One region of the Polaromonas sp. P4_H1 genome, then DNA from elsewhere that is predicted to be linked to it. Evidence: predicted binding sites of a transcription regulator. Region 1 holds the regulator's gene; each other region holds the start of a gene.

The links. The regulator sigma-54, encoded in region 1, starts transcription at its own class of promoters, with help from an activator protein. The targets are predictions, from matches to a motif close to TGGCANGNAANCTGCTTT.
Region 2: AC1DS5_RS11775 (transglutaminase family protein) is a predicted target of sigma-54. The motif match lies at 9,343-9,360, and genes of this name have one in related genera.
Region 3: AC1DS5_RS11750 (transglutaminase family protein) is a predicted target of sigma-54. The motif match lies at 8,034-8,051, and genes of this name have one in related genera.

What each region holds. Positions count from the first base shown of each region.
Region 1 covers NZ_JBFUKG010000001.1:48,457-59,394, reverse strand. Annotated here, with positions in the region: gene AC1DS5_RS00285 (HTH-type transcriptional regulator ArgP) at 1-507, shown strand, start outside; gene AC1DS5_RS00280 (acylphosphatase) at 921-1,199, shown strand; gene AC1DS5_RS00275 (D-amino acid dehydrogenase) at 1,327-2,631, opposite strand; glycine riboswitch at 2,854-2,945, opposite strand; gene argS (arginine--tRNA ligase) at 3,009-4,694, shown strand; gene AC1DS5_RS00265 (SPOR domain-containing protein) at 4,776-5,414, shown strand; gene AC1DS5_RS00260 (thiol:disulfide interchange protein DsbA/DsbL) at 5,561-6,223, shown strand; gene lptA (lipopolysaccharide transport periplasmic protein LptA) at 6,386-6,997, shown strand; gene lptB (LPS export ABC transporter ATP-binding protein) at 7,012-7,848, shown strand; gene AC1DS5_RS00245 (RNA polymerase factor sigma-54) at 7,990-9,540, shown strand; gene AC1DS5_RS00240 (THUMP domain-containing class I SAM-dependent RNA methyltransferase) at 9,679-10,938, shown strand, end outside.
Region 2 covers NZ_JBFUKG010000008.1:12,813-23,750, reverse strand. Annotated here, with positions in the region: gene AC1DS5_RS11800 (6,7-dimethyl-8-ribityllumazine synthase) at 1-407, opposite strand, end outside; FMN riboswitch at 488-644, opposite strand; gene AC1DS5_RS11795 (LysR family transcriptional regulator) at 726-929, opposite strand; gene AC1DS5_RS11790 (RidA family protein) at 966-1,433, opposite strand; gene AC1DS5_RS11785 (transglutaminase family protein) at 1,596-2,543, opposite strand; gene AC1DS5_RS11780 (circularly permuted type 2 ATP-grasp protein) at 2,576-5,428, opposite strand; gene AC1DS5_RS11775 (transglutaminase family protein) at 5,574-9,218, opposite strand; gene AC1DS5_RS11770 (DNA internalization-related competence protein ComEC/Rec2) at 9,500-10,938, shown strand, end outside.
Region 3 covers NZ_JBFUKG010000008.1:763-10,627, forward strand. Annotated here, with positions in the region: gene AC1DS5_RS11715 (transglutaminase TgpA family protein) at 1-2,031, shown strand; gene mltB (lytic murein transglycosylase B) at 2,072-3,160, shown strand; gene AC1DS5_RS11725 (cyclic nucleotide-binding domain-containing protein) at 3,243-3,722, opposite strand; gene AC1DS5_RS11730 (Bug family tripartite tricarboxylate transporter substrate binding protein) at 3,992-4,963, opposite strand; gene AC1DS5_RS11735 (cytochrome b) at 5,236-5,814, shown strand; gene AC1DS5_RS11740 (YceI family protein) at 5,811-6,362, shown strand; gene AC1DS5_RS11745 (YceI family protein) at 6,392-6,970, shown strand; gene AC1DS5_RS11750 (transglutaminase family protein) at 7,027-7,848, opposite strand; gene AC1DS5_RS11755 (alpha-E domain-containing protein) at 8,126-9,088, opposite strand; gene AC1DS5_RS11760 (alpha-E domain-containing protein) at 9,108-9,269, opposite strand; gene AC1DS5_RS11765 (circularly permuted type 2 ATP-grasp protein) at 9,272-9,865, opposite strand, start outside.

The DNA.
Region 1 (10,938 bases):
CATACGCATGACGCGCTCAAAAACGGCGATGTGACGGGCTGCGTGACGACGCTGGCGCAGTCGATGCGGGGCTGCGTGGCCGAGCCGCTGGGCATCATGCGCTACCACTGCGTGGCGGCCCCCGCGCTGGTACACAAGTGGCGCGCCGGCAAGGCAACGGTGGCGGCGCAGCGCCTGCTGGCCAGTCCGGCCATTATTTTCAACCGCAAGGATGCCCTGCAGGATGCCTTCCTGGCGCAGCATTTCAATTTGCGCGACGCGCTCTATCCGCGTCACTTTGTCCCGGCGGTGGACGCCTTTGAACTGGCGCTGGAGCTGGGCCTGGGCTGGGGCATGGTGCCCGAGCAGCATCTGGCCGCCCGTGCGCACCGCCCGCCGCTGGCCGAGGTGCTACCGGGCAAAACAGTCGACGTGGCGCTTTATTGGCAGCACTGGGCCCGCGAGCCCGTGCTGGCCCAGCGCCTCACGCGCGCGGTGAAAGAGGCCGCCCGCGTCTTGCTGAACTAGGGCCTGTGAACGCTATTTATGCAAGATGCGTTGCGAGTCAAAAAGGCCATGAGCAAGGCGCAAAACGCAGGCGGGGCAGACCCCGCCAAGGCTTTGCAACGCCGCGCAGGGCCTTTTTGATCGCAACCCGAAGGGAATGGGGTGAAAACAGCGCCACTCTGCGTTGCGCTCCTAGCCCAGACGCCCGGTCTGGGCGTCGTCGCGCGCCTTGATTGGCGCTGTTTTCACCCCATTCGCATTTGCATAAATAGCGTTCACAGGCCCTAGGCCCGCGCTGGCGCGACGGACTGGGCATCCCGAATTTCGATTCGAAACGGATCGTCGCCTGCCGGCCGACATTGGCGGAAAATACGCTGCTGAAGAAGCAGCAGCGCATCCAGCAACAGCAACAGCAACAGTAAGAGGGATGAGACATGGCAAAACAGTTGCGCATCGCCGGTCTGGTCCAGGGCATCGGCTACCGTGCGGCCTTTGCGGAGCAAGCCCACGCACTCAGGCTCTCCGGCTGGGTGCGCAACCGCCTTGATGGCTCCGTGGAGGCCACCGTGGCCGGCGAAGCCCAGGCAGTCCAGAACATCATCGACTGGGCGGGGCACGGACCGGTCGGCGCGCAGGTGCGCAGCGTGTCGGTGGTCGAGGTGGATGACGCGCTGGTGGCGGACGGGAAATTTCACATCCGGCCGACGGCTTAGTGCTGCTGATTCGCATGGCCCTGTGGCGCCGCGCGAATTTCAACAGCCTGCCGGTCGCTGGCGCCGCCCGCGCAAACCGGCAGCAGCCAATCCCGCCGACTCAACCAATTTAGCCGACTTAGCCGATTTATGCCTGTGTTGCGGGCCGGCCCAGCGACACCAGTTTGCGTTCGGGCACCTGGCTGGTGAAGGCAAAGTCCACTTGGGGTGCGCGTCCGCTGACGATGTCGGCAATCGCCGCGCCCGAGCCGCAGGAGTGCGTCCAGCCCAGCGTGCCATGGCCGGTGTTGAGGAACAGGTTGCGGGTTTTGGAGGCGCCTATGTAGGGCACGTTGGATGGTGTGGCCGGGCGCAGGCCGGTCCAGTACTGCGCATTTTGCCCGTCGGTCATGTCGGGAAAGAGCTGGCGCACGCGCCGCACAATCGCCTCGCAGCGCACCAGGTTCAGGTCGGTGTTGTAGCCCCCCAGTTCGGCCGTGCCCGCAATGCGCAGGCGGTTGCCCAGGCGCGAGAACACCAGCTTGTACTCGTCGTCGGTGAGCGACACGTTGTAGGAGGCCGCTTCGTTGATGACCGGCAGCGTCACTGAATAACCCTTGGCCGGGTAAATCCGCAGGGTCTGGCCCAGCAGTCTGGCCCACTGCGGGCTGTAGGCGCCCAGGCACATCACATAGGCGTCGGACTTCAGCTCGCTCACCACCCCTTCGGCACTGGCAATTTGCACGCTGCGCAGCGTATCGCCTTCCTTGCGCGCGCCCACGATGCGGGTGTTGTAGAGGAACTCCACGCCCTGCGCGGCGCACAGGGCCGCCAGCTGGCGGGTGAAGGCATGCGCATCGCCCGATTCGTCGCTGGGCGTCATGCTGCCGCCGACGATTTGCGGGCGGCAGGCCGCCAGCGCGGGCTCGATGGCCACGCATTCATCGGGGGTTTTCATATCCAGCTCGCAGCCGTGCTCGCGCATCACCGCGGCCGGGCCCTGCGCATCGGCGTACTCCTGCTCGCTGGTGTAGAAGTGCAGGATGCCCTCGGTCTTTTGCTGGTAGTTGATGCCGGTGTCGGTGCGCAGCTTTTGCAGCGTGGCCCGGCTGTACAGCCCCAGGTTGACCATCTGCTTGATGTTGTGCCGGGTGCGGCCCGGCGTGCACTGGCGCAAAAAGTCCAGGCCCCAGAGCCACTGGTTCAGGTCGGGGCGCAGGCGAAACAGCAGAGGCGCGTCTTCGCGCATCAGCCACTTCAGCACTTTCAGGGGCGCGCCCGGGTTGGCCCAGGGTTCGGCGTGGCTGACCGAAATCTGCCCGCCGTTGGCAAAGCTGGTTTCCAGGCCGGCGCCGGGCTGGCGGTCGACCACGGTGACCTCGTGGCCGGCCTGGCGCAAAAACCAGGCGGAGGTGATGCCGGTCACGCCGGCGCCCAATACGGTAACTTTCATGATGAGATTCCCAAGGAAAAGAAGGCAACAGGCCAGCACGGATGCGCGCAGGCAGCTATGAAATCAATCGTGAATTTCAGGGCGGCAGCGTGCACCAGTGCTGGTGCCGCTCCCACTGTCCTTGGTACCTGAGAGATTCAGCCCGGCATCAGCGGGGCTGACGGCCAGGATTTGCTCCTTCGGTGGCGGCAGCGTTGCGCTGCAGCTCTCTCCAGATTCGGCATGTTTCATTCAATACGGGGACCTGAGCGATCATGGGAGATTGCGCCTTCGGCGGCCGTTGCAGGGCAACAGCGCTCTCTTGAATGAAAGCAGATTCTCGCATATTGCCCAGGCGCTGGCCAGAAGCGCGGGGCCCACGCCCCTAAAATCTCTCCATGCTTCAAATCAAACAAGACTTGCTGGACGCCCTGGGCCAGGCCCTCAAAACCATGGCGCCTGACAGTACCGTGGCGGCCGCCTTCGAGTCGCCCAAGGTGGCGGCCCATGGCGACTTTGCCTCCACCGCGGCCATGCAGCTGGCCAAACCGCTCAAGCTCAACCCCCGCCAGGTGGCGGAAAACCTGCGCGGGCTGCTGCTCCAGGCGCCCGCGTTTGCGCGCTGGGTGGACGCGATCGAAATTGCCGGCCCGGGTTTTCTCAATATCCGGCTCAAGCCCGAAGCCAAGCAGCAAGTGGTGCGGGAAGTGTTGCAAGGGGCAGACCAGTACGGCATGCAATTGGCCGACAGCCCGCACCGCATGATTGTGGAGTTCGTCTCGGCCAACCCGACCGGGCCGCTGCATGTGGGCCACGGCCGCCAGGCGGCGCTGGGCGATGCGATTTGCAACCTGTTTGACACGCAGGGCTGGGATGTGTGGCGCGAGTTTTATTACAACGACGCCGGCGTGCAGATCCAGACCCTGGCCACTAGCACGCAGGCGCGCGCCAAAGGCCTCAAGCCGGGCGATGCCGGCTGGCCCGAGCCCGCCTACAACGGTGACTACATTGGCGACATCGCCAATGACTTTCTGGCCAAAAAGACCGTCAAATCCGACGATCGGGAGTTCACCGCCAGCGGTGACGTCGAAGACCTGGACGCGATCCGCCAGTTTGCCGTGGCATACCTGCGCCATGAGCAGGACCTGGACCTGCGGGCCTTCTCGGTCAGGTTTGACAACTATTACCTGGAGTCCAGCCTGTACAGCTCGGGCCGTGTCGACAGCGCGGTGCAAAAGCTCAAGGACGCCGGTAAAACCTACGAGCAGGACGGCGCGCTGTGGCTCAAGTCGACCGACTACGGCGACGACAAAGACCGCGTGATGAAAAAGGGCGACGGCAGCTACACCTACTTTGTGCCGGACGTGGCCTACCACCTGGCCAAATGGGAGCGCGGTTTCAGCAAGGCCATCAACATTCAGGGCATGGACCACCACGGCACGATTGCCCGCGTGCGCGCCGGGCTGCAGGCCGCCAGCGCCGGCATTCCGCAGGGCTACCCCGACTACGTGCTGCACACCATGGTGCGCGTCGTGCGCCATGGCGAAGAGGTGAAGATCTCCAAGCGCGCCGGCAGCTATGTCACGCTGCGCGACCTGATCGAATGGACCAGCGCGGACGCCGTGCGCTTCTTTTTGCTCAGCCGCAAACCCGACACCGAGTACGTCTTTGACATTGACCTGGCTCTGGCCAAAAACAATGAAAACCCGGTGTACTACGTGCAATACGCCCATGCGCGCATATGCTCGATTCTCGGCACTTGGGCCGCGCAGAGCGGCGATCAGAGCCAGCTGAAAAGCGTGGACCTGTCGGCACTGGTCAGCCCGCAGGCCCAGGCCCTGATGCTGCTGCTGGCCAAATACCCCGACATGCTCAGCAATGCGGCCGCCGGTCTGGCGCCGCACGACGTGGCCTTTTACCTGCGCGAGCTGGCCGCCTGCTACCACAGCTATTACGACGTCGAGCGGATTCTGGTGGACGACGAAGCCGTCAAGCTGGCACGCCTGGCGCTGGTCGCCGCGACGGCGCAGGTATTGCACAATGGCCTCAAGGTGCTGGGCGTCAGTGCGCCCCACAAAATGTAGGCAACCATGAAGCACACACAGCGGAATTCAAAGCGAAATTCAGAGCGGGATTCAGAGGCAGGCAAGAAAATTGGGCAAGGTATGAGAAAACAACGAGGCGGAACCCTGCTGGGTCTGGTTATTGGCGCGCTGATCGGCCTGGGCGCCGCGCTGGCCGTGGCGGTCTACATCACCAAGGTGCCGGTGCCTTTCATGAACAAGAGCCAGTCGCGCAATCCCGACAGCGACGCCGCGGAAGCCAAAAAGAACCGGGACTGGAACCCGAATGCCCCGCTGGCGGGCAAAACGCCTGTGAAGCCGCTCCCTTCTGCTTCCAGCGCTTCCGGCACTTCCGGCGAAGTGGGCACTGTGCCGGCCCCCGCCACGGCGACCGCGCCCAAGGCAGCTCCCGCGCCCCCGGCGAAGCCCGCCACCTCCGCGGATCCGCTGGGCGATCTCGCCAAGGCCAGGGCGGACGCCGCGCCCGCCGTTTCGGGCGTTGACCCGTTCAGTTATTTTGTCCAGGCTGGCGCATTCCGTACGCCGGAAGACGCGGAGCAGCAGCGCGCCAAGCTCATGCTGCTGGGCGTGCAAGCCAAGGTGAGTGAGCGCGAACAGTCGGGCCGAACGGTGTACCGCGTGCGCGTCGGCCCCTTTGACAGAAAAGAAGACGCCGACAAGGTCAAGGAGCGGCTGGACGGCAACTCGATAGAAACAGCCCTCGTCAGGGTGCAGCGCTAGAGTGTGGTGAACTTTTATGGGCCGGGGTGTACCAACCCCTGTACGAAACGGCCGGCCGGCTTGTTTTTTTCACTGAATAAGTAAGTGGCCGCTTTGCAAAATACCCCCACACAGACCCACAGACCAGGAAACCAGGAGAAAAATTGATGCAACGACGTGAGTTTTCGCTTTCAGCCGCTACCGTGGCAGCCGCCGCCACTTGGGGAGGCGTTGCGCTGCCCACAGCCGCGCAGGCTCAGGCCCGCGCCTTCAAGGAGGGAACGGATTATTTGACGCTGGGCAAACCCGCTCCCACCGACGTGCCTGCCGGCCAGGTCGAAGTGGTGGAATTCTTCTGGTACAGCTGCCCGCATTGCAACGCCTTTGAGCCGCAACTCGAGGCCTGGATCCAGAAAGCGCCCAAAGACGTGACCGTCAGGCGCGTGCCGGTAGCCTTTCGTCCCGATTTTGAGCCGCAGCAGCGTCTTTTTTATGTGCTGGAAGCCATGGACAAGCTCAATGAGCTGCACAAAAAGGTGTTCAATGCGATCCATATCGAGCGTCAGGCGCTGAACACGGCGGATCAGGTGGCGGCCTGGGCGGAGAAGCAGGGCCTGAACAAGGCCAAGTTTGTCGAGCTGTACAACTCGTTTTCCGTCAGCACCAAGGCGCGCAAGGCCACCCAGTTGCAGGACACCTACGCGGTCGACGGCGTGCCGGCCCTGGGCGTCGGCGGGCGTTACTACACGTCTGGCCAGCTGGCCCAGAACATGGACAGGGCCCTGCAGGTCACCGATTACCTGATCGCGCAATCGCGCAAGGCCAAATAAGCGCGCGGCAAGTCGGCAAGTCACACGCCGGCGCCCGGCGTTGGCCCGAAAACCCGCCCACCCGTGGCGGGTTTTTTTATGGGCCCAATTTGGCCCTGGCCGCCATTCCCGGAGCTGGCATGGCTACAATCACTCAAAACAAGCAGCAAGATTCGTGCCTTTATGAAACACCCCATTTTTCCCTTGATCGTGCTGGCCGCACTGGCGGCCGGGGCCGTGTTTCCCGCCGCGGCCGAGCGGGCTGACCGCGACAAGCCGATGAATGCGGAGGCCGATGCCCTGCGTTACGACGACCTGAAACAAACCAGCGTGTTCACCGGCAATGTGGTGATCACCAAGGGCACCACCATTGTCCGGGGCGAACGGGTGGATGTCAGCCAGGATCCCCAGGGCTACCAGCAGGCCCTGGCCGTGGCGGCGCCGGGCAAGCTGGCCTTTTACCGGAAAAAGCGCGATGGCGTGGACGAGTACATCGAAGGGGAAGGCGAGCGGATCGAATACGACAGCCGTGCCGACACCGTCAAATTCATCAAGCAGGCCGTGGTGCGGCGCTACAACGGCGCGACCCTGGTCGATGAAACGACCGGCTCCCTGATTGTTTATGACAACAACACCGATGTGTTCACTGTGGATGGGGGCGCGCAAAACCGCACGGCCACCAATCCCACGGGGCGGATTCGCGCCATGCTGTCGCCGCGCGGCGCCGCATCGGCACCGCAGCCGCCGGCCGGACCCGCGCTCCGTTTGCGTCCCGGCACCACGCTGGGGCCATGACGGAAAGCCGAAAAATGGACAGAACGGACAATCAACCCGTGGATGCGGTGACTGACACATCGTCGGTCAATACCCCGGCAGCCAATACTCCGGCGGCCAGCACCGCACCGCCGAGCCGTCTGGTGGCCCAGGGGCTGCAGAAATCCTATGGCAGCCGCAAGGTGGTGCAGGATGTCTCGCTGTCCGTGCAAAAAGGCGAGGTGGTGGGCCTGCTGGGCCCCAATGGCGCGGGAAAAACCACGTCGTTCTACATGATCGTGGGGCTGGTGCGTGCCGATGCGGGCGAGATCTCCATCGACGGCCAGTCGGTCGAGCACATGCCGATTCACCTGCGCGCCCGCCTCGGGTTGAGCTACCTGCCGCAGGAAGCGTCGATTTTCCGCAAGCTCACCGTGGAAGAAAATGTGCGCGCCGTGCTGGAACTGCAGCTGGACGCCAGCGGCAAGCCGCTGGGCCGCGCAGACCTTGAAAAGCGGCTCGAAGCGCTGCTGCAGGATTTGCGGGTCGATCATCTGCGTGACTCGCCGGCGCCGGCGCTGTCAGGGGGCGAGCGCCGCCGCGTCGAGATTGCGCGCGCCCTGGCGACGCAGCCGCGGTTCATCCTGCTCGACGAGCCTTTTGCCGGCATTGACCCGATCGCCGTGATCGAAATCCAGCGCATCATCGGTTTCCTGAAGTCGCGCGGCATTGGCGTGCTGATCACCGACCACAATGTCCGCGAAACGCTGGGCATTTGCGACCATGCCTACATCATCAGTGACGGCCACGTGCTGGCGACCGGCACCCCTTCCGAGATTGTGAACAATGCCGATGTACGCCGCGTTTATCTCGGTGAACACTTCAGAATGTGATGGCTCCCCCCCGTTGTCGCTCACTGCGTGTAGCTCCCTCCCCCCTGCAGGGGGCGGCGCCTGCGCCCCGGCAAAGCCGGTTGCGCGGCCCCCGCTTGGTTAATACATCCCAACTCGCTTTGTCGTGCGCTTAGGGATGTCATGAAACAAGGCCTTTCCCTCAGGGTCTCGCAGCACCTGGCGCTGACGCCGCAACTGCAGCAGTCGATCCGCCTGCTGCAGCTGTCCACCCTTGAGCTGAGCCAGGAAGTCGAGCAGATGCTCGATGAAAATCCGTTCCTGGAAGTGTCGGAAGAAGCCGCACCGCGCGAGGAATTTGGCCTGGAGAATGCCGACACACCGGTCAGCCAGGATAGCCGGGAATTTGAGTTTGCTGGTGATTCAATAGCAGGAAGCCCTGATGAATCAAAAGCTGCAAGCCAAAATGATGTAGATACAGGGCCCGAGGTCAGTTCCGAGGCCAAGCTGGAGGAAAGCTGGGAGGGCGACGGCTCGGTGGAGTCCTCGCCTGACGACAGCGAATGGGGCGGCGACGCGCCGGCCCGCAAAAACAATAATGCGGACGACAGCGAGGCCGAGGCTTCCGACCTGGCCCGCAGCCATGAGTCGCTGCAGGACCATTTGCACCGCCAGTCGCTCAGCCTGCGCCTGTCGGAGGAAGACCAGGCGGCGTTGCATTTCCTGATCGAGTCGCTCAATGACGACGGCTACCTCGAAGACAGTCTCGCGTCACTGGCCGCCGGTCTGGCGGGCGACGACCTTGAGCAGGCGGAAGAGCTGGAACAGCACTTTGCCATGGCCCTGAAGCTGCTGCAGCACATGGAGCCCGCCGGCGTCGGTGCCCGCAACCTGGCCGAGTGTCTCGGCCTGCAACTGCTCGACTGCAAGGACTGCGACGAGACCCGCGCAGCGATCGCCATGTGCAAGCAGCCCATGGAGCTGCTGGCCAAGCGGGATATGAAGCGCCTGTCCTACCTGTGCGGATTTCCGGAAAGCGTGATCCGGGGCGCCATCGCCGTGATCGGCCGGCTGGATCCCAAGCCCGGGCGGCGGTTTGTCAACGTCGAGCGCAACCTCATCGTGCCCGACGTGATCGTCGTCAAGTCGGGCCGCGGCTTCAAGGTCTCCCTCAACAGCGAGGTCATGCCCCGCCTGCGCGTGCACGACATCTATGCCAATGCGCTGAAGCAGCACAAGGGCCAGAACGGGCAGGCCTTGCAGCAGCGCTTGCAGGAGGCACGCTGGTTCATCAAAAACATCCAGCAGCGCTTTGACACCATCCTGCGCGTGAGCAGTGCGATTGTGGAGCGGCAAAAGAATTTCTTCACCCACGGCGAGCTGGCCATGCGTCCGCTGGTGCTGCGCGAAATTGCCGACGAACTGGGCCTGCACGAGTCCACCATCTCGCGCGTCACCACGGCCAAGTACATGAGCACGCCGTTCGGCACCTTCGAGCTCAAGTACTTTTTTGGCTCGGCGCTGGGCACCGAGACCGGTGGCAACGCGTCCAGCACGGCGGTGCGCGCCCTCATCAAGCAGTTTGTCTCGTCCGAGAGCCTGAAAAAGCCGCTCAGCGACAACCAGATTTCCGAAATGCTCAAGGAGCAGGGCATTGAATGCGCGCGCCGCACCGTGGCCAAGTACCGCGAGGCTTTGCGCATCGCGCCTGCCAACCTGCGAAAGTCGCTTTGAAAGTAGCCCCCACGGTCGCCCACTGCGTGTGGCTCCCTGCCCCCCGAGGGGGCCGCTGCGCCTGCGGCCCGGCAAAGCCGGTTCCGCGGCCCCTGCTTGAAAAAGAACCGTCACCCAGCCAGCCGTGAGTCTTCATTCATGAACCAACTTCAACTCTTTTTACCCTGCGCCGCCGGCGTCGAGGCCTTGCTGGCCAGCGAGGTCAAACGCATCACCGGCATCGAAGGCAAGGCCTGGCGCGCCGGCGTGCAGTTGCAGGGCTCCTGGCGTGATGCCCTGCAACTCAACCTGCACAGCCGCCTGGCCCAGCGGGTGCTGATCGAGCTGCAGCACAACCAGTACCGCAGCGAGCAGGACCTCTACAACGCGGCAGCCAGCGTTGCGTGGGAAATCTGGTTCACGCCCAAGCAGACCTTCAAGGTCGAGATCACCGCGCAGCACAGCCCGCTGACCAGCCTGAACTTTGCGGCGCTCAAGGTCAAGGACGCCATTGCCGACCGCTTCCGTGCCAAGTACGAGGTGCGCCCCGATGTGGACACGCGTTGGCCCGACGTACGCGTGTATGTGCACCTGACGACCGACACGGCGACCATCTATATCGACACCTCGGGCGAGCCGCTCTTCAAGCGCGGCTGGCGCGAAGACAAGGGAGACGCCCCCCTGAAGGAAACACTGGCCGCCGCCATGATTGCCGCCAGCGGCTGGGACCAGCAGTGCAAAGAGGGCGTGCCGCTGTACGACCCGTGCTGCGGCTCCGGCACCATCGTGATCGAGGCGGCGCAGATTGCCTGCAACATCGCGCCCGGCATCAACCGCCGCTTTGCCTTTCAGAAATATTTGCCCTTCCAGGCTCACGTGTGGGAGGGACTGCTCGACCAGGCCGAGGCGGCCATCACGGAGCCGACGGCACCGGTGTTTGGCAGCGATGTGTCGTTCCGCATGGTGGATTTTGCCGAGCGTAATGCCGAGCGCGCGGGCGTGGCCAACGCCGTGCAGCTGCGCGGCGGCGACGCGCTGCAGCGCATGCCGCCCGCGCCGTCGGGCGTGATGCTGGTGAACCCCCCCTATGGCGAGCGCATTGACGTGGCCGGCGTGGCCGGCATCACCGGCGTGCAGGGTCGCGACCAGCGGCGCCAGCAGGGCCATGGCGTCAGCGGCTCCTGGGACGGCACCCAGGCCATCGACGAGTTTGGCCAGCCGCTGCCGCGCGATGCGTCCGAAGCCGGCCTGGCCGACGCTCCGCGCGACCGTTCGGCCAACCCGGGGCGCGAGCAGGCACAGACGGAAACCGGCGAAGAAGCCTCCGACTTCTTTCCCCGGTTGGCCACGCACTGGAAGAAGAACTACGCCGGTTGGACGGCCCATGTGCTCACGCCCGACCTGAAGTTGCCCGGCAAG
Region 2 (10,938 bases), on a different contig from region 1:
GTCAGAAAATGCGCGGTGAAGAACTTGCGGTGTTCTTCATGCTCATGAAAATTCTGCGGCGTCAGCACCGCCGAAAACACCGGCACGCCGGTTTCCAGCTGGATGCCCATTAGCGCGTTGATCACCGCGTCGGCGACGAACTCATGGCGGTAGATGCCGCCGTCCACCACCAGCCCACAGGTGATGATGGCGGCATAGCGTCCCGATTTCGCCAGCTTTTTGGCGTGCAGCGGAATCTCGAATGCGCCCGGCACCGCGAAGAAGTCGATGTCGTCCGCGCCTATGCCGTGCCTCGCCATCTCTGCCGTGAAACCGAGGCGGCCCTGGTCCACGATGTCCTCGTGCCAGGACGACTGGATAAACGCAAAACGTGCCGTCTCCGGCGGGGGAAGATTTTTTTGACTCATGAAGGCCTCTGACAATCCAAAACAGCCAGGGCGCACGAGCCTGCATACGCCCGCGCACAAGGCTGCAGGCATGCATGGCATCGCGCTCTCTTTTTATCCGGACTATGACCGTCGACCCCGGAATCGCACCGGATCTGCTGACCCCGAACCTGCACAGGTGCAGGCCGGGCGCTCGCGGGTTGATGCATCGCTGCAATCACCGCCGGTGGGGACTTTCACCCCGCCCTGAGAACGCTGCCCCGGAGGATGCCGGGGCGAGTGTGATTCTAAATCTAGTGAAGTAAGGGGCGGTGTCGCGCGATTGCCTCCCCGTCAGCGTCAGGGGCAAATGTCCGCGGTAAACCTGGTCGCTAAAAAAAAGCTAGCGGGCAGCCATGCCGGGAAGGCGTCCGTGCTCGCCCGCGAAAGACCTGACTGCGTCAGGCCCAGCTGCGTGGCGGCACGCGAGAGGTTGCCGCAATCCGCGACGGCAAGCACAACTTCCAGATGCCGGATTTTCAGCTTGCCCTGAAACGATGTCATGCTGGCTGCCGGCGGTTTGTCGTAGCGGCGGTGCTGTCAGCCCACCTCGGCAATCAGGTCGATCTCGACACAAGCACCCATGGGGTTCTGCGCCACGCCAAACGCGCTGCGCGCGTGCTTGCCGGCTTCGCCGAAGATTTCACCGAAGAGTTCGCTGGCGCCGTTGGTTACCAGATGCTGCTCGGTGAAGTCGCCGGTTGAGTTGACCAGGCTCATGAGCTTGACGATGCGTTTGACCTTGCCCAGGCCGACGGCGGCTTCGAGCGTGCCCATCAGGTCGATGGCGACTGAACGCGCCGCGGCCTTGCCTTCTTCGGTCGTCATGTTCTTGCCCAACTGGCCGGCGAGGACCTTGCCGTCTTTCTTGGCGATGTGGCCGCTCAGGAACACCAGGTTGCCGGTCTGCACGAAAGGCAGGTAGGCGGCCACCGGGGCTGCCACGGCGGGCAGCGTGATGTTCAGGGCTTTGAGCTTGTCGTAGACGTTTTGCGGGCTGGTACTCATGGTGTTCTCCTGGAGGGTGAAGTCTGTCGGGGATGAAATGTGCCGGGGGTACCAAAAGGGCGGGCGTTCCCGGCTACTACAGCTACTAATAAGATAGCAATACAGTCTGTCGCTGATTTTTTATCTTAGCGCAGGATGCCGATGAAGCCGGCTAATCCACTGTCAATCCGCCTGATGGAGGGCGCCGCCAAAAGCGGTCAATTCAGCGGGCTCAAGGGGTTTCACCGTCACCGCAACATCCAGGATGTGCTGCTCGCCACCGCGGATCACGCCGCGCATGGGCGATACGTCCAGAAAATCGCGGCCCGTGGCCAGCGTCACGTAGTCCTCACCCGGCGCCCGGTTGTTGGTGGGATCAAAGTCCAGCCACTGGCCCACGCCGGGGCAGTAGACCGAGGCCCAGGCATGCGAGGCGTCACTGCCGATCAGGCGCGGCTGGCCGGGGGGCGGGGTGGTGAGCAGGTAGCCGCTGACATAACGCGCCGGCAAACCAATGGCGCGGCAGCAGGCCACCATGATGTGTGCAAAATCCTGGCAAACCCCTTTGCGCTGCTCGAGTGCGTCCAGAGCGGGTGTGTTGACCTCGGTGCTTTCGCTCTCATAGGTCATGGTGGTGTGAATGCGTGTCATGAGGTCGTGCGTGGCCTCCGGCAGGGGCCTGCCCGGTATGAAACTCGGCCGGGCAAATTCGGCAAACGCCTCGTCCAGCGGGACATAAGGCGAGGCAAACAGGAATTCCGAGGCGCTGTCGTAGGCGGCGCCGGCCCGGTAGCGGAACTGGTCGCGAACCTGCTCCCAGGGCATAGCCGCCCGCGCACCGGGCGCCGAGGGCAGGTCAGCCTGCAGCGGATTGGCGGAGGAGGTGGAGACGACGCTGTCGGCGACGACCGTCAGCCGGTCGTGTGCAGCCTGCAACGAAAAATAACTGCGGGTATTGCCATAGACATCGACTGTCTCGCGCAGTTGCGCGGGGGCCGGATCGATGCGCAATGCATAGTGCAGCAGCGTCTGCCCGCCGCGGCTGGCCGGCTTGAGGTGCACGACGTGGTGTGCGTTTTCAACCGCCGGCGTATAGCGGTAGCTGGTTTCATGGATGACGTGGAGCAGCACGGGGTCAGGGCTTGTTCTGGGTAGGGATGGGCCTACGCGCCCAGACTCTGGCTGCCCGATGCCGCATGGCTGAAGTAGCGCCGGCTGATGGTGTCCGAGAGTTCGAGCGCTTGTGTGCAGCACTGTTCCAGCAAGCCGATCAGTGGCTCGCAACCCGGGACTTCACCGCCGGTTTGAAGGGGCGCACCATTTGCACCGTCAGCGCTGACGCTGCCACACAGCTCGGCCAGCACCCAGCTGCCCGGGTCGGGCAAGTCCACCGCCAGATCGGGCAACTCAACCGGTGTGCTGCTGGCCAATTTGTCCAGGCGCCCGCACAGGGCTTGCACTACCCAGCCCAGCGAGCGCGGATTGTCGCGGTCCAGCACCAGCAGGTCGAGCAGGGCGGGAATGTCGCGTCGCTGCTGGTATTGCGCATGAAAGCTGATGGTGCTGTCAAACAGGGAGACGATGGCGCCAAAGCCGCCTTCCTCGAAAACGGCCCGGGTTTCAAAGCCGTGCACCAGCGCAGCGGCCAGCGTGTAGAGCCGCTCCAGCATCCGGCCTATGCTGAGCAGCCGCCAACCGTCGTCGCGTGTCATGCGGTCGGTCTGCGCGCCCGTCATGGCCGCCAGGAAACCGCTGAGGGATTCAAGGGCCCTGAGCGCTTCGACCGATGAATACTCCAGCGCGTGGTGGCCCGCATGCCCATGGCCTTGCTGCTGGCTCTGCGAACTGGCGCCGCTGAATGCCTTGCAGTGATGGAAGAAGTCCGCTTCTGTGCGCACGATGACGTGCCACTGTTCCTGCGACAGGCGCTCGCGCACGGCCGATGCTGCACTCTTGAGGGCTCGCAGGTTGTAGCCCACGCTGGCGACTTGCCCGGTGTCGGCCAGGCCGGCAATCAGGGCGCGTTCAAAGACGCGCCGCGCCTGCGTCGCGGGCGGCACGGTATCGAGCACCAGGGCATTGGTCACCGCCATGCGGGTCAGCCAGTCCAGCAGTGGCTGCGAGGTCTGGTCTTCGCCGCCCAGGCACTGCAGGGTTAGCTGGGCCAGCCGCGTGGAGTTCTCGGCGCGCTCGGTATAACGGCCCAGCCAGAACAGGTTCTCGGCCGCCCGGCTGGTCACGGGCGGGCGGTGGCGCAGCGGGGCTGTGGCCCAGGCGGGTGCGGGGTGCTCTGCGCGCTGCCCCGCCGTGCTGTCGGCAGGGGGGGGGGAGGTGGTGGTGGTGGCTGCGCCGGAGGGCTCGCCCAGCACCCACACATCGGCGCTGCTGCCACCGTGCTGCATCGAAGCCATGTTTTCGTTTTTGCCGGCGAGCCGCGCCAGTCCACCGGGCAGTACCTGCCAGGAGCCCGCGCCGTCGGCGACCGCAAACACGCGCAGCATCGCCGAACGTGGCGCCACGCGTTCACCCTGCCAGGTGGGTGTTTGCGACAGCGGCAGGTAGGCCTGCACGGTGTAATCCTCGCCGCGCCGGACAATGCGGCCGGCCCATTCGTCGAGTTCGCGGCGAGACAGGGTGTGCCCGATGACGGATGCCATGCCAGAGCCGGCATGGGTGGGCTTGATCACGCAATCCTTGAGCTGGCTCAGCACGTCCCGCATGACGGCCTGCTCGCCACACCACCAGGTGGCCAGCGAAGGCAGGGCCAGTGTTTCACCGAGCAGGTGCTGCGAGAGTGCGGGCAGGAAACCGAGCAGGGCGCTGGACTCCAGAAAGGCCGAGCCCGGGGTGTTGACCACCAGCACGTTGCCTGCACGAATGACCTGCAGCAAGCCGGGCACGCCCAGGGTGGAGTCGGAACGCAGCTCCAGCGGATCCAGGAATTCGTCATCGAGCCGCTTGAGCAGGCCATGCACAGGCTCCAGGCCGCGCAGGGTTTTGAGGTACAGCTTGTCATCGCGTACCAGCAGGTCGTTGCCCTCCACCAGCGTCAGCCCCAGAAAGCGGGCCAGGTAGGCGTGCTCAAAATAGGTTTCGTTGTAGGGGCCCGGCGTCAGCAGAACCACCCGGCTTTCCTCGTTGCCCTCATTGGCGGGGCTCATCGCCTTGAGCCCGTCCACCAGTGCCTTGTACGAGGCGGCCAGCCGCTGCACCTTCATCTCCCGAAAGGCTTCCGGAAACAGCAGGGAGATGGTCAGCCGGTTTTCCAGCAGGTAGCCCAGGCCCGAGGGCGCCTGCGTGCGTTGGGACACTACCGACCAACGCCCATCCGGGCCGTGGCCGATGTCGAAGGCCGCGATGTGCAGGTGGGTACCACCAGCGGGCTTGACGCCCTGCATGCCGCGCAGGTAGCCGGGGTTGCCGTGCACCAGCGCGCTGGGCAGCAAGCCCTTTGAAAGCAGTTCCTGCGGGCCGTAGATGTCGGCCATCACGCGGTCCAGCAATCGGGCGCGTTGCTGGATGCCAGCTTCAATCACGGCCCAGTCCGCAGCCGACACCATCATCGGAAAAAGGTCCAGCGACCAGGGCCGCTGCGGCCCGTTGGCATCGGCGTAAACGTTGTAGGTCACGCCGTTGTCGCGGATCTGGCGCCGCAGATTGGCGGTGCGGTGGTTCAGGTCGTAGAAACCGTCAGTGCCCAGGAAGTCGAAGAAGTTTGCCCATTCGGCTGACAAGGGCCCCTCACTCGAACTCGAACCCGGGCGGGCCGCTGCCGGGCTGGTCTCGTTGGTCGCGTGGGTCTCTGGCGCAGTGTCTCGGCCGCCCCGGGAGCCGGCAGCAAGCTGCAAAGGCGGGACGCTCGCCAAAGGCGGCTCCGCAGCCGCCGGGCCGCGCGAGACGCTCCCGCGCAACTCGTCAAAGTGGCCGGGCGCAGCCGCGGGCGCCAGCGCAGCAGCCAGCGTACGGGGCTCTTCGAGCGCCTGGGCGGCAAAAAGTGACGGAGTGTTATTTTCCACGTTCCCCAAGTATGCCTTCGGCCCATCCCCCCAAGGGCTCAAAGCGGCAGCAAGCCGCCGTTAAACCGCTGATTTTTGAGCCGAATCGTGCAATTGTTGCACTCATAAGACAGCGATCTCCCGGCGCTCAACCCCGGAAAATTGCCTAACGCAGATCCATCGTGAAGGGAAATTCCCGGCTCGGCTGAACTGGCCTGACCTGCATCTTGCCAGGGGTATGGCCCATGCGGAAAAACCGGGTCAGGCGGCGGCTTTCGGCCTCATAGGAGTTGACTGGCAGCGTGTCGTAGCTGAGCCCGCCGGGATGGGCGACATGGTACTGGCAACCCCCCAGCGAGCGCTCCATCCAGGTGTCGACGATGTCGAAAGTCAGCGGCGCATGCACGCCGATCGACGGGTGCAGGGCCGACGGTGGATTCCAGGCCTTGTAGCGCACACCGGCCACGTATTCGCCGACCCGCCCGGTGCTCTGGAGCGGCAGGGCACGGCCGTTGACGGTGATGACGTGGCGGTTATCGTTCAGGCCCGTCACATGGACTTCCACGCGTTCGAGCGAGGAGTCGACATAGCGCACGGTGCCGCCCGCCGAACCTTCCTCGCCCATCACATGCCAGGGCTCCAGCGCACTGCGCAGCGTCAGCTCGATGCTGTTTGCCGCCACCTGGCCAATCAGCGGGAAGCGGAATTCGAAATGTGGTTCGAACCAGGCCATGTCAAAGGGGTAGCCGGCCTCCACCAGCTCGGTCAGCACGTCGGCAAAATCCATGCGGATAAAACTGGGCAGCAGGAAGCGGTCGTGCAGTTCGGTGCCCCAGCGCGTGACGCGGCCGTGGTAGGGGGTTTTCCAGAAGCGTGCCACGAGGGCGCGCAGCAGCAACTGCTGGGCGATGCTCATGCGGGCATGGGGCGGCATTTCAAAGGCGCGCAGTTCCAGCAGGCCCAGCCGTCCGGTCGAGGAATCCGGCGAGTACATCTTGTCGATACAGAACTCGCTGCGGTGCGTGTTGCCCGTCACATCCACCAGGATATTGCGCAGCGTCCGGTCGACCAGCCAGGGCGGCATGTTGGCGCCGTATTTCTGTCGGTTGTTGCGGATTTCACGCAGGGCGATTTCAAGCTCGTACAACTGGTCGTTGCGTGCCTCATCCACGCGCGGTGCCTGGCTGGTGGGGCCGATGAACATGCCCGAAAACAGGTAGCTCAACGAGGGGTGGTTGTGCCAGTAGGCGATCAGGCTGCCCAGCACTTCCGGTTTGCGCAGGAAGGGGCTGTCAGCGGGGGTGGCGCCACCCAGCACAAAGTGGTTGCCGCCGCCGGTGCCGGTGTGCCGGCCATCGGTCATGAATTTTTCGGCCGACAGCCGGGTTTCATGGGCAATCTTGTAGAGGAATTCGGTGTGCTCCACCAGCTCGCCCCAGTGGTAGGCGGGGTGGATGTTGACTTCGATCACGCCCGGGTCGGGTGTGACCTGCAGCATTTTCAGGCGTGGGTCGCGCGGCGGCGGGTAGCCCTCCAGCACGATGCTGACGCCCAGCGTTTGCGCGGTCGCTTCCACGGCTGCGAGCAGGTCCAGGTAGTCCTCCAGCCGCTCCATGGGGGGCATGAACACGTAGAGGGCACCGGTTTCGCCGCTCTTGCTTTTGTTGGCCTTGCTGTCAGGGTCGGCCCTGGGTTTGTCTTTTGCCTTATCCGGATCTTTCGGGTCCTTCGGGCCATTGGCCCGAGCGGGGTCGCGGACCTCGACGCACAGCGCGGTGCGCGTCAGCCAGCCGGCAGACTCGAAGGCTTTGGGCGCACGCTGCTCGTTGGCAGGAGGTGGCACGTGGCTTGACGGAGCGGCCGTGCTGGTGCCGCCGGTGCCACCACCCATGCTGCTGTCGCCGGTGGGGCGAAACTGCAGGATGCGACTGGCCTGCGTCAGTGCCGCATTGCCCGTCATGTAGCGCGCCATGTACTGCGCCAGTGCGCTTGCACTGCTGCCAGCAGGAGGGGGCGAGGCCTGCGAGACAGCCGCAGGCGCCGGCTGCGGAGCGCCCCGCGCCACCGCTGCCGCTGCGTTGTAGCGTGCGGCCAGCACCGATGTCGATGGTAAGTCCTGGCGCGGCGCAAACGGGTCGGCCTCGATCATGTAGGGGTAGTCGGTTTTGGAAACCCAGGGCACCGAATCAAGCGGCAGGCGGTAACCCATGGGTGAGTCGCCCGGCATCAGGTACATGCGCTCATCGCGGAAGAACCATGGACCGGTGGACCATTTGGGCCCGGCCAGGGCTGGCGAGGCAGCCTCCTTCGCCTTCAGCGGCAGCACATAACCCACCACGGAGTCCAGCCCCTGCATGAAGACGCGACGCAAACGCTCCCGTTCCATGGCGTCATCCAGGCGGGAGTCAAAGGGGTCGACGTTGACCGGCAGGCGCCGCTCGCGCCACAGGTAGTACCAGGTGTCTTCATAGCCCGGCGTGATGTAGTTCGTGGCCAGGCCCAGCTTGCCCGCCAGGGTCTTGATGAAACGCTGCGCATCTGCGCTCGTGTATTGGCAGGGTTTGCGTTCATCGGCAAACAGGGCCGGGTTTTGCCAGATCGGCTGACCGTCCCTGCGCCAGAAAATACTCAGCGCCCAGCGTGGCAATTGCTCGCCGGGATACCACTTGCCCTGCCCGAAATGCAGAAAACCGCCCTCGCCATATTCGGCACGCAGCTTTTGCACCAGCTCGGTGGCATAGCCGCGCTTGGTGGGGCCCAGGGCGTCGATGTTCCATTCCGCAGCATCGCGGTCCGTGGTGGCCACAAAGGTGGGCTCGCCGCCCATCGTGAGCCGCACGTCGCCGGCCACCAGGTCTTTGTCCACCGCCTCGCCCAGCGCCAGCACGTCGGCCCATTGCGCTTCGGTGTAGGGCTGGGTGACGCGCGGTGATTCGTAAATCCGCTGCACCGCCATGTGATGCTCAAACTCCACCTCGCATTTGTCCACGCCGCCTTCCACGGGGGCGGCACTGGACGGTTCTGGCGTGCAGGCCAGCGGGATGTGGCCTTCGCCCGCCATCAGGCCCGACGTTGGGTCCAGCCCCACCCAGCCGGCACCGGGCAGGAATACTTCGCACCAGGCGTGCAGATCGGTGAAGTCGGTCTCCGCGCCGCTGGGACCGTCAATCGCCTTGACGTCGGCCTTGAGCTGGATCAGGTAGCCCGACACAAAGCGCGCGGCCAGACCCATGTGCCGCAGCAGCTGCACCAGCAACCAGCCGGTGTCGCGGCAGGAGCCGCAGGCCAGCTGCAGGGTTTCTTCAGGCGTTTGCACGCCGGGCTCCATGCGGATGGAGTACTGGATGTCGGACTGCAGGCGCTGGTTGAGGCCGACCAGGAAGTCGATGGTCCGCTTGGGACTCAGGTCGGTCTGCTCAAGATAGCGCTTGAACAGCGGCGTGGCGGTCTGGGTCGCCAGGTAGGGCGCCAGTTCCTGCTTCTGGCTGGCGCTGTAGTTAAAAGGAAATTCCTCGGCGCTGGGCTCCAGAAAGAAATCAAAGGGGTTGAACACCGCCATCTCGACGACCAGGTCCACCGTGACCTTGAATTCACGGGTGGGATCCGGAAACACCAGCCGGGCCTGGTAATTGGCAAACGGGTCCTGTTGCCAGTTGATGAAATGTTTGGCCGGCTCGATGTTGAGGGAGTAGGACAGTACGCGGGGCCGGCTGTGCGGCGCAGGCCGCAGGCGCACGACCTGGGGGCCCAGTTTCACCGGGCGGTCGTATTTGTAATGGGTGATGTGGCTCAGTGCAACGTGGATCGACAAGGCAGCCTCGCTTTTTTAAATTAGGGCATCGGTGCGCAACAGCGCCAATCAAAACACAAAATGAGCGGGTCGCCACATCGGGCGACCCCTCGGGACAGCTTACTCCGCTTCGGCTACATTTCTGCAAGCAAGAGCTGCGCCAAACAGGCTTTGTCGGCTTTTTGCCTCGCCCGGCCGTTGAGCACGCAGCCATTGCATCGAATAAATCGAGCAATAACAAGTAACAAGTGGGGAGGGCGGCTGTGGGCGACCGCATTTTGGCCGGGCCATGGGCAGCTTCCATGGGGCCTGGCCTTGTTTTTGGCGGGTTCATCATCGGGGTTGCCCTGCAATTGCAGCAGCCCGGTTTGTGGACGGGTGGCGTGTATGCCGCGTCGGCGGCGCTGGCGGCGTTCGCTGGGCTGGTGATGGGCGGCTTGTGGCGCAGGGCCGGTCGCGCCTCGACTCTGAACAGGAGGGGTTGGCGCGGCGCCGGCCTGGCTGCGCTGGTGCTCGCTGCCTTGCTGGGCTTTACCCTGACGGGATGGCGGGCCACCGTGTTTCAGTCAACGGCACTCGACCCCGCGCTGGAGGGACGTGATATTGCCGTGACAGGCGTGGTCCTGGCCATGCCGCAACCCGCCGAAGACGGCTTGCGCTTTCGTCTGGGTATTGAATCGGCCCGCCTGAACGGGCAAACCGTCACCCTCCCGCCGCAAATTTTGCTCGGCTGGTATACCGGCTTCGGGATACGGGAGGCCAGGGCACTCCCGGCCGAAAGTGCTGATCCGTCTGAAATTGCGCTGGAGTTGCAGCGCCAGCCGCCCACCGGCTTGCATGGCCTGCGCGCCGGCGAGCGCTGGCAAATGACGGTGCGGCTCAAGGCGCCGCACGGCAACAGCAACCCGCACGGGTTCGACTACGAGCTCTGGCTCTGGGAGCAGGGCATTCAGGCCACCGGCTATGTGCGGGCCGGGCCGCACGATGCGCCGCCTCTGCGGCTTTCCGGTAGTTGGGAGCATCCGGTGGAGCGCGCCCGACAGGCGGCGCGTGAAGCGATTTTCCAGCGCATCGACAACCGGCAGCTGGCCGGTGTCGTGGCCGCCCTGGTGGTGGGTGACCAAAATGCCATCGAGCGCGCTGACTGGGATGTCTTTCGCGCCACGGGTGTTGCCCATTTGATGAGCATTTCGGGCCTGCATATCACCATGTTCGCCTGGCTTGCCTCCCTGCTCCTGAGCGGCCTCTGGCGGCGCTCCGTCGGGCTGACGCCCCGGCTCTGCCTGGCGTTGCCGGCCATCAGCGCCGGGGCCTGGGGCGGCCTTTTTCTGGCGGCCCTGTACGCACTGTTTTCAGGCTGGGGCGTGCCGGCACAACGAACCATTTGGATGCTGGCGACGGTGGTGTTGCTGCGGCAAAGCGGCAGGCAGTGGCCCTGGCTGCAAACCTGGCTGCTGGCCATGGCCGTAGTGGTGGCGCTGGACCCCTGGGCGCTGATGCAGGCCGGTTTCTGGCTGTCGTTTGTGGCGGTGGGCGTGCTGTTTGCTACAACCCCAGGCACATCTGGTAGCCGTGATCCAACGGGCGACAGCCAGTTTCTTTCCGGAAAGGTGGCGCAGGGCGGGCGGGTGCCGCGGCTGCTGGCAAAACCGGCGGCCGGGCTGCTGCGTGCCGCCCGGGAGCAATGGGTGGTCACGCTGGCGCTCACGCCCTTGTCGCTGCTGCTGTTCAACCAGGTGTC
Region 3 (9,865 bases), on a different contig from region 1:
ATGCTGACCCGCCTCAACACCCTCCCCCGCGAAGCCCGCGACACACTGTTCCTGCTGCTCGTCATCGCCTGGGTGCTGCTGCCGCAAGTGGGCAAGCTGCCACTGTGGTGCAGCGCGCTGACGGGCGCCGTGCTGCTCTGGCGCGGCTGGCTGGCGCTGCAGTCTAGGCCGCTGCCGGGTAAATGGTGGCTGATCAGCCTGCTGGCCCTGACCATTACCGCCACACTGATGACGCACCGTACCCTGCTGGGACGGGACGCAGGCGTCACCATGCTGGTCGTGTTGCTGACGCTAAAAACCCTGGAACTGCGGGCGCGGCGCGATGCGTTTGTGGTGTTCTTCCTCGGCTTTTTCTGCATGCTGAGCAACTTCTTTTACTCGCAATCGCTGCTCACCGCATCCAGCATGTTGCTGGGGCTGCTGGGCCTGCTGACGGTGCTCGTCAACGCCCATTTGCCGGTCGGCAAACCGCCGCTGCTGCTGGCCGCGCGGACCGCCGGTGGGATGGCACTGCTCGGCGCTCCCATCATGGTGGTGCTGTTTCTGCTGTTTCCGCGGCTGGCCCCCCTGTGGGGCGTGCCCAGCGATGCCATGGCTGGCCGCAGCGGCCTGAGCGCGAGCATGGAGGTGGGCAACATCGCCACCCTGGCGCTTGACGACAGCGTGGCCATGCGCATCCGGTTTGAAGGCCGCCCGCCGCCCCAGCAGGATTTGTATTTTCGCGGCCCCGTGATGTCCAGCTTTGATGGCCGCGAGTGGCGGCCGCCGCTGTTCAGCTTCTCCCCGCGCAACAGCCAGGGCAGGGCCGGCGCGAATCTGGCCGTGGCAGGTGCGCCTGTCAGCTACGAAGTCACGCTGGAGCCCACCAGCCGTCCATGGCTTTTTGTGATGGAAGCCGCAACGCAAAGCCCGGTGCTGCCGGGCTACCAAAGCGTGATGCAGGCCGACCTGCAATGGACAGTGAATCGCCCGATCACCGATCTTGTGCGCTACAAGGCGCAGAGCTACCCCACCTTCAGGCATGGGCCCACGCGGCCGGTCTTCGGGTTGCGGGAATTTGTGGCGTTGCCCCCCGGCTTCAATCCGCGCACCCTGGCGCTGGCCAGGGAGATACGCGGCGACCCGCGCAACCGGAACGCCAGCAATGCCCAACTGGTTCAGCGCGCGCTGGACCGTCTGCGCACCGGCTACACCTATACGCTGGAGCCCGGCGTGTATGGCCAGCACACGGCAGATGAATTCTGGTTTGACCGCAAGGAAGGTTTTTGTGAACACATCGCGTCGGCCTTTGTGATCCTGATGCGGGCGATGGACGTTCCCGCGCGCATCGTCACCGGCTACCAGGGCGGCGAGCTGAACGGGGTGGACGGCTTCTGGGTAGTGCGGCAAAGCGATGCGCATGCCTGGGCAGAAGTCTGGCAAGCGGACCGGGGCTGGGTGCGGGTCGACCCGACCTCGGCAGTCGCGCCGGGGCGCACCGGCGCTTTCCAGCGGCTCGCTGCGCCCCAGGGCGTGATGGCGCAGACATTGGGAAACATCAGCCCCACCCTGGCGGCGCAGCTGCGCGCCACCTGGGAAGCGGTGAACAACGGCTGGAACCAGTGGGTACTCAACTACACCCAGGGCAAGCAGCTCAACCTGCTCAGGGACATCGGCTTTGAATCCCCGAGCTGGGAGGACCTGAGCTACGTATTGCTGGGCATCATCGTGCTGGCGGCACTGCTGGGCGCCGCCTGGGCACTGTGGGAGCGAACCCAGCACGACCCGTGGCTTCGCCTGCTGGCCCGCGCACGCAGGCAGCTCGCCAAAGCCGGCATCGAGAGCACGCCGGCCACCTCGCCGCGCCAGTTGGCGCTGCAGGTGCTGGCACGGTACGGCGGTGGCAGCGGCAGCCGCGGGCAGGCGCTGCATGACTGGCTAATGCAGCTGGAGTTGCAACGCTATGCGGCGACCTCTTCCGGCCAGCACAGCCAGCTCCGGGACATCAGGCGGCTGCGGCAGCAATGGCGCGCGCTCGCATGGTCTGCTTAGAATTGAAGCTTCGCCCCTTCTTCTCCTCATGACACTTCCGATGCCTCTTTACAAGTTCAGTTTTGCGCTGGTTTTGATAGCTATCCTCGCCGGCACGGCAGGGCTTGCCGGCGCAAAACCTCTGAAGAAAACGGTGACCAGCAAAGCGGAGCCGGCGCAGGGCCCGCTCTATGCCACGCGCCCCGATGCCATGCAGTTTGCCGACGACCTGGCCAGCCGGCGCGACCTGGACGCGAACTGGGTGCGCGATGCCATCGGGAATTCGCGTTATATCCCCACCGTCTCGCGGTTGATGCAGCCGTCAGAGAAGCCATTCATCAAGAACTGGCGGGTCTACCGCAGTCGTTTCATCGATCCCATTCGCATTGAGGCCGGCGCGCGCTTCTGGCTGGCCAACCAGGCTGCACTCGAGCGCGCCGAAAAAGAGTACGGCGTGCCGGCCGACATCATCGTCGGCATCATTGGCGTAGAAACCATTTACGGCCGCAACACCGGCAGCTTCCGCGTGATGGACGCCCTGACCACACTGGCCTTCGACTTTCCGGCGAGCCACCCACGAGCCGCGGAGCGCAGCGCGTTTTTCAAGGACGAGATTGAGCAGTTTCTGACCCTGCAAAGCCGCCGCGGCGTCGATCCTTTCGAGGCAAAAGGCAGCTACGCCGGCGCCATGGGCATGCCGCAGTTCATGCCCTCCAGCTGGATCAAGTACGCGGTGGACTTCGACGGCGACGGCACCGTTGACCTGTGGAACAGCCCGGCCGACGTGATCGGCTCAGTCGCGAACTACTTCAAGGCCTTCAGCTGGCAGCCGGGCATGCCCACCCACTACCCGGTGAGCTTTGACACGAGCCGCCTGGACATGGACGCCCTGATGGCGCCCGACATCCTGCCAACCTTTAGCGTGGCCAGCTTTACCGCCAAGGGCGCGGTACTGGAAGGCGCTGCGCTGCAACACGCCGGCCCGCTGGCGCTGATCGAACTGCTCAACGGGCCGGACGCACCGAGCTACGTGGCGGGCACCGAGAATTTCTACGCCATCACGCGCTACAACTGGAGCAGCTACTACGCCATGGCGGTGATTGAGCTGGGGCGCGAAGTGGCAGCGCGGGTCAAGTCAGTCACGCCGTAACGGACTGCCGTTGGCCCTTGCAAGAAGGGCATCAAGAGCTAGCAAAAGTGGAGCGATGCGGCGAAGCGCGGTCCGTGCTTCACTAATCCTGGGGCGTTCCCGGTCTGCCCGCGGTGTCGCTCAGAAAACGGCTCATATCGCGCGACAGGCTCATGAAAAAAATGGCGAATTGCTGCGGGTCCCATACGTAAAGGTCGGCAAACACCTGACTCGAGACTTTCACCACGATGCAGTCACCGGCGGCATAGCCGCTGAAGCGGCGCGGGCGCAGCGCGATCATTGCCGGAAAGCCAACACTTTCTCCCGCATTCATGGTTCGGATGATGTCCTTGCCGGCATCGGTATCCTCATAAACGGTGATTTGACCTTTTAGCAACACGAAGAAGCTATCGGCGGTATCGCCCTTGCGGTAGAGGATCTCGTTGGCTGTCAACTTCAGCACTTCACCGTCGGCCAGCAGCTTCGCGACAAAACTCTGCGACAGCGCGCCGAATGCCGACATTTCCTCGAAGGCGTCGGCGGCCAGGTGCTCATGAAGCGTTGTGGGGTCGAGAATTTCCATGTTCGGTGTCCGGTTGGGGCGGTTCACATCATGGCGGCAAGCCTTGAGGAAAAGGTCTTTATCTTTATATTGCGACTATGAAGTCGAAGGTCAAGTCTCCCATTTTGCAAATCTACGCGCAAGTACAAGTCGGATTTGGCCCTGATATCTCTCGCACCCGTGCCGCGATTACCCGGGGTCAGGCATCGGCAGGCATCGGGATCACACATCCACATGGGCGAGGCCAGCTTCATCGACCTGCTGGCCGAGCGCATAGCGCGCAGGCAGCGCTATTCGGGTTTGATGTTCGCGCTCTTGACCAGCTTGCCCCAGCGATCGGCCTCCGACTTGATCAGGGTGGCGAACTGCTCGGGCGTGCCGCCACCGAGTTCATTGCCCTGACCCAGCATCTGTTCCTTGATGGTCGGGTCGGCCAGCGCCTTGTTGACGGTTTCATTGAGCAGCTTGATGAGGGCCGCGGGCGTGCCGGCCGGCGCCACCAGCCCCTGCCAGTTCTGCACCTCAAAGCCCGGCACACCGGACTCGGCCATGGTGGGCAGTTCAGAAAACAGCGGCGAACGCGTCTTGCTGGTGATGGCCAGCGCACGCAGCTTGCCGGCGCGGATCGAGGGCGCGGCCGAATACATCTGCTCGAACATCATGTCCACCTGGCCGCCCATCAGGTCGGTCGTGGCGGGCGCTCCGCCCTTGTAGGGAATGTGCGTGATGGACAGGCCGGCCAGCGACTTGAACATCTCGCCCGACAGGTGGTGCGACCCGCCCAGCCCGCCCGAGGCAAACGACAGCTTGCCGGGACTGGCCTTGGCGGCGGCGATGATGTCCTTGACGCTCTTGAACGGCGAGTTCGCGGGAACCATCAGCACCAGCGGGCCCTTTTCGATCAGGCAGACTGGCACCAGGTCCTTGGCCGGGTCGAAATTCATTTTCTTGAACATGGTCGGATTGACCGCCAGCGGCGCGAAATTGCCCATGCCGATGGTGTAGCCGTCCGGCTTGGCCCGGGCGATGGCTTCCGTGCCGATGTTGCCGCCCGCACCGGGCTTGTTGTCCACGATCACCGGCTGGCCCAGCGCGGTGGAGATGAACCTGCCGATCTGGCGCGAGCGCTGGTCGGCATTGCCGCCGGCAGCGTAGGGGCAGATCAGGGTGATGGGTTTGCCGGGGTATTTGTCCTGGGCCCAGGCCAGCGAGGGCAAAGCGATGGCTAGCGAAGTGGCTTGCAGGAGGTGGCGGCGGTTCATGTCGAGTCCTTGTGATCAGTGGTGCGCCCAACGATAAGGGGCGCAGCTGTCAATCAGCTGGCAAGGCATTGGTGGTTTCCCGGATACGGGTCGCTATTTGAGCCGTTGGTCCTGCACACGCCGGGCCTTGCCCAAGCTGCGTGCGCTCCACGAAAGCCACGCGGGCCAGGCGGAACCTGGCGGCGCCAATAGAGCGACCAGCGACCAGCGACCAGCGACCAGCGACCAGCGGGCGGCGGCGCGCTTGCGCTGGCTACGGCGATGGCATCACAATGACTGTGAAACACCTGCCACCGGAGAGCCGTTTGCAGCCCGCCTCCTACACCCGCACCGCAGTCGCCCTGCACGCAGCCATGGCCCTGCTCATGGTGGCGAGCTTTTCCGTCGGGCTGTACATGGTCGGCCTGCCGCTCAGTCCGCTCAAGCTGCAGCTCTATTCGTATCACAAGTGGATCGGCGTCACGGTGGCAGCGCTGCTGTTGCCCCGCATCGTCTGGCGCATCCGGCACGCGCCGCCGCCGCTGCCCGCTGCGATGCCGGCATGGGAGCTGAGCGCGGCGCATGCAAACCATCTGCTGCTGTATCTGCTGATGGCCTGCGTGCCGCTGTCGGGCTGGCTGATGAGTTCGGCCAAAGGCGTGACGACGGTCTACCTGGGCCTGTGGCCGCTGCCGGATATGGTGGCCCGCAACGAGGCGCTGGGGCTGTTTCTGCAAGCGCTGCACCGCATCCTCAATTACGCGCTGCTGGGTCTGGTAAGCCTGCATGTCGCAGCGGCGCTCAAGCACCATTTCATCGACCGGGACGGCTTGCTGGGCCGGATGTTCCGGTTCAAGGGGGCTCGTGAATGAAAATCTCCGCTGTGGCTGCGGCCCTGCTCCTGTCATGCGCCTGTGTCCAGGCCGCAGAATACCGGCGGCTGGACCTGGCGAGCAGCCATATCCGCTTTACCTCGCGGCAAATGGGCGTGCCGGTGGATGGGGCCTTTCGCAAATTCGACGCCAGCCTGGCCTTCGACCCCGAGGCGCCCGCCGCGGCCCGCGGACAGCTGCGCATCGACCTGTCCAGCGTCGACACCGGCCTGCGGGAGGTCAATGAAGAGGTGGTGAGCGCGCAGTGGTTCGATGCCAGCCGCCATCCCGAGGCGCGCTTCGAGATGCGCCAGATCCAGTCGCAGGGCGCCGGCCGGTTCCAGGTCAGCGGGGTCCTGAGCATCAAGGGCGTCAGCCAGCCCGTGGTGGTCAACGCGGTGCTCAAGGCCAGTGGCAAGCAGGCCGTCATGGAAGGCTCTTTTGTGATGAAACGCCTGGATTTCGGCATCGGCGGAGGCCCCTGGAGCGATGTTCGCGTGGTGGCCAACGAAGTGACCGTGCAGTTTCACCTGGTCCTTGAACCGTAGCGGCCACCCTCAGGACTCAGGAGTTACTCATGAAAAAAATGAAAAAACTTGCTGTAGCGCTGCTGGGCAGTCTGTTCCTGGCTTCGGCATTCGCCGTCGTCGATGTGTATGAGCGCGACCCGGATCACACCTTCGCCTGGTTCGAGTTCAACCACCTGGGCTACAGCACGCAGCGCGACCGTTTCGACAAAGTCGATGCGACCATCACCCTGGACCTTGACAACCAGGTGGGCAGCGTGGTGGTGAGCATCGACGTCCAGTCGATCAGCACCGGCTCGCTGCTGTTCGATCAGGTCCTGCGCAGCGACATGTTCTTTGATGCCGAGCGGTTTCCCGTCATCACCTTCAAGTCGAGCCGTCTGAGTTTCGGCAAGTTCGATGACGTCACCGCCGTCGAGGGCGATCTGACGGTCAAGGGCATCACCCGGCCTGTGACCCTGACGGTCACGCACTTCAAATGCATGATGCACCCGATGCTGCGCAAACCGGCCTGCGGGCTCAACGCCACCGGCAAGGTCAAGCGCAGTGAGTTCAATCTGGGCCGATTCGTGCCGCTGATCAGGGACGAAATCACGCTCCATGTGTCGCTGGAGGCGCTCAAGCGTTGACGGCCCCTTGTCTGCGATGTTCTGCGCCCTGATGGCGACGGCCAGCGCAGCGCCGTTCAAACGGGTTGGATCGTGATGTCCACCGTCATGGTTTCCTTGCCACCACCCTGCCGCACACCCTTGGCCGGCGGGCAGGCGTTGTAGTCGGTTCCCATGGCCAGCCGAACATGGCGCTCGTCAATCAGGCAGCTGTGGGTTACATCGATGCTGACCCAGCGCCGGCTGGCAACGTCCAGGCACACATCCACCCAGGCATGGCTGGCCAGGTCAGGCTCGTTGGCGGCGTAGAAATAACCGCTCACATAGCGCGCAGGAATGCCCAGGCTGCGGCAGATCGCCACCATCACGTGCGCCTGGTCCTGGCACACGCCCGCACCGGCCCTGAATGCTTCCAGCGCCGTGGTGGTCACGCTGGTGCTATTTTTTTGATAACTTACCGCCTCAGCAACACCCTGGCTCAAGGCCAACAGCATGCCCAACTCGGCCTTGCCGCGGGTGGCAGACGGCGTGATAAAACGGCGACCGAACTCAGCCAGCACCGGATCCGGCTGGGCCAGATGCGTGGCCCGCAAAAAGAAGTCCGGATGCGGCAGGCTCGCGGCATCGGTGAACTCGGCCACCCCCAGGGTTTCAACGTCACCGGCCGCATTGACCAGGCTCCAGCGCACGTTGTCAGACTCTTTGCCGACGAAGGTGTAGGAATGGATGGGGTTGCCGAAGGCGTCGAGCTGGGAAAAAAGCTTTTCAGGCGCGCCCAGACTCCAGAAATACACCGTTTGCGCCGGGCCGGACTGCGGCGTGAGCCAGAGCGTCTGCAACGCATAACGCAGGGGCTCGGTGTAGCGGTAGTCGGTCGTATGCCTCACGTGCAGCTTCATGGAATAAGAGCCCCCACGTTCGTTCGCTTCGCGTAACTCTCTGCCCCCCGAGGGGGCTGGCCTTGCTTGGGGCGGCCCGGCGCTGCGGCCATCGCCCCCACGTTCGCTCGCTTCGCGTAACTCTCGAGGCCTTGCAGGCCGCGGCTTGCGAGACGCTGCGCCTCTGTCGCCTGTCCAAACCGGCTCAAGCAGGTTTGGAGCCGCAGGCTCCAGCCCCTCGGGGGCTGGCCTTGCTTGGGGCGGCCCGGCGCTGCGGCCGCCGTAATCTCATGCTGTTTCAATTAGTCGCCGGAACGAGGAATTCGCGGCTGATGTGCGCGCCGATTTCGTTGACCCGGTCCAGGAACTGGGTCAGGAAAGCATGCAAGCCGGTCGCGAGGATTTCGTCAATGCGGGCGTACTGCAAATCGGCCCGCAGTTTGCCAGCGCGGCGCTGCGTTTCGCTGGACGTGTCGCTGGTCACCATGGCGAGATTGCTCATGAGCTCATTCAGGCAGGCCAGCAGGGAGCGCGGCATGTCGGCCCGCAAAATCAGCAGCTCGGCCACGCGCTCGGGCTTGATGACGTCGCGGTACACCTTGCGGTACACCTCAAAGCCGGACACACTGCGCAAAATCGCGCTCCAGTGGTAAAAATCGTACTCTTGGTCTTTCTCGCCGGTTGCGCCGAGAAAATCATTTTCCACGGCATGGAACTTCACATCCACCAGCCGGGCCGTGTTGTCGGCACGCTCCAGAAACGTCCCCAGACGCAGAAAATGAAACGCCTCGTCCTGGAGCATGGTGCCCGCGGTCACACCGCGCGAGAGGTGCGAACGGAACTTGACCCATTCAAAAAACTGGCCGGGGTCACGCTCAAAATCGCTGTTGCGCAGCATGCGGATGACTTCCAGGTAAGTCTGGTTTTGCGTCTCCCACACCTCGGTGGTCAGCGTGCCCCGCACGGCGCGGGCGTTTTCGCGGGCATTCTTCAGGCACGAGATGATGCTTGACGAGTTTTTTTCATCACGCACCATGAAGTCCATCACTTCGCGCGGATTGATGCCGTCGCCGTACCTGGCGGCATAGGCCGGCTTGAGTTCGCTGATGCTCAGCAGGCTCTGCCAGCCGCCTTGCGCCACAGCCGCGGACTGGGGCAACAGCGAGGTCTGGTAGTTCACGTCAAGCATGCGCGCGGTGTTTTCGGCGCGCTCTGTGTAGCGCGACATCCAGAAAAGGTGATCAGCAGTGCGAGATAACATTTTTTCTCCTCCCTAAACCTCAAACACCGAAAGCGCTGGCGCGCTTGGCGTGTTTTGGGGATGCCGTCACAAGCGCTTCGCGCAATTGATGAGTCATCCCCGCGAATGCCTGCGGCATGTCGCCGGCGCGCTCGGTGTAGCGCGACATCCAGAAAAGGTGATCTGCAGTTCTCGATAGCATGATCAGGTCCCTCCAATCTGTGACTGTGACTGTGATTGCGTCTGCATGGGCATGCCATGGCCTTCCTGCAATATCCAGGTGTCCTTCGTGCCGCCTCCCTGCGAGGAGTTCACCACCAGCGAGCCGTCTTTCAGCGCCACACGGGTGAGGCCGCCTGGCACCATCTGCACCTCCTTGCCGCTCAGCACAAAGGGCCGCAGGTCAATGTGTCGCGGCGCCACGCCGCTTTCCACATAAGTGGGACAGGTCGACAGGCTCAGCGTCGGCTGGGCAATATAGCCCGAGGGATTGGCCAGCAGCGCCTGGCGGAAGTCCTCGATTTCGGCCTGGGTGGCGGCCGGCCCCACCAGCATGCCGTAGCCTCCCGCGCCATGAACTTCCTTGACGACCAGGTCCTTGAGGTTGGCCAGGGTGTACTGCAGGTCTTCGGCATTGCGGCACATATAGGTCGGCACGTTCTTGAGGATGGGCTTTTCGCCCAGGTAGAACTCGATCATTTTCGGCACATACGGATAGATCGACTTGTCGTCTGCCACGCCGGTGCCGATGGCGTTGCACAGCGACACATTGCCGCTGCGGTAGACATTGAGCAGCCC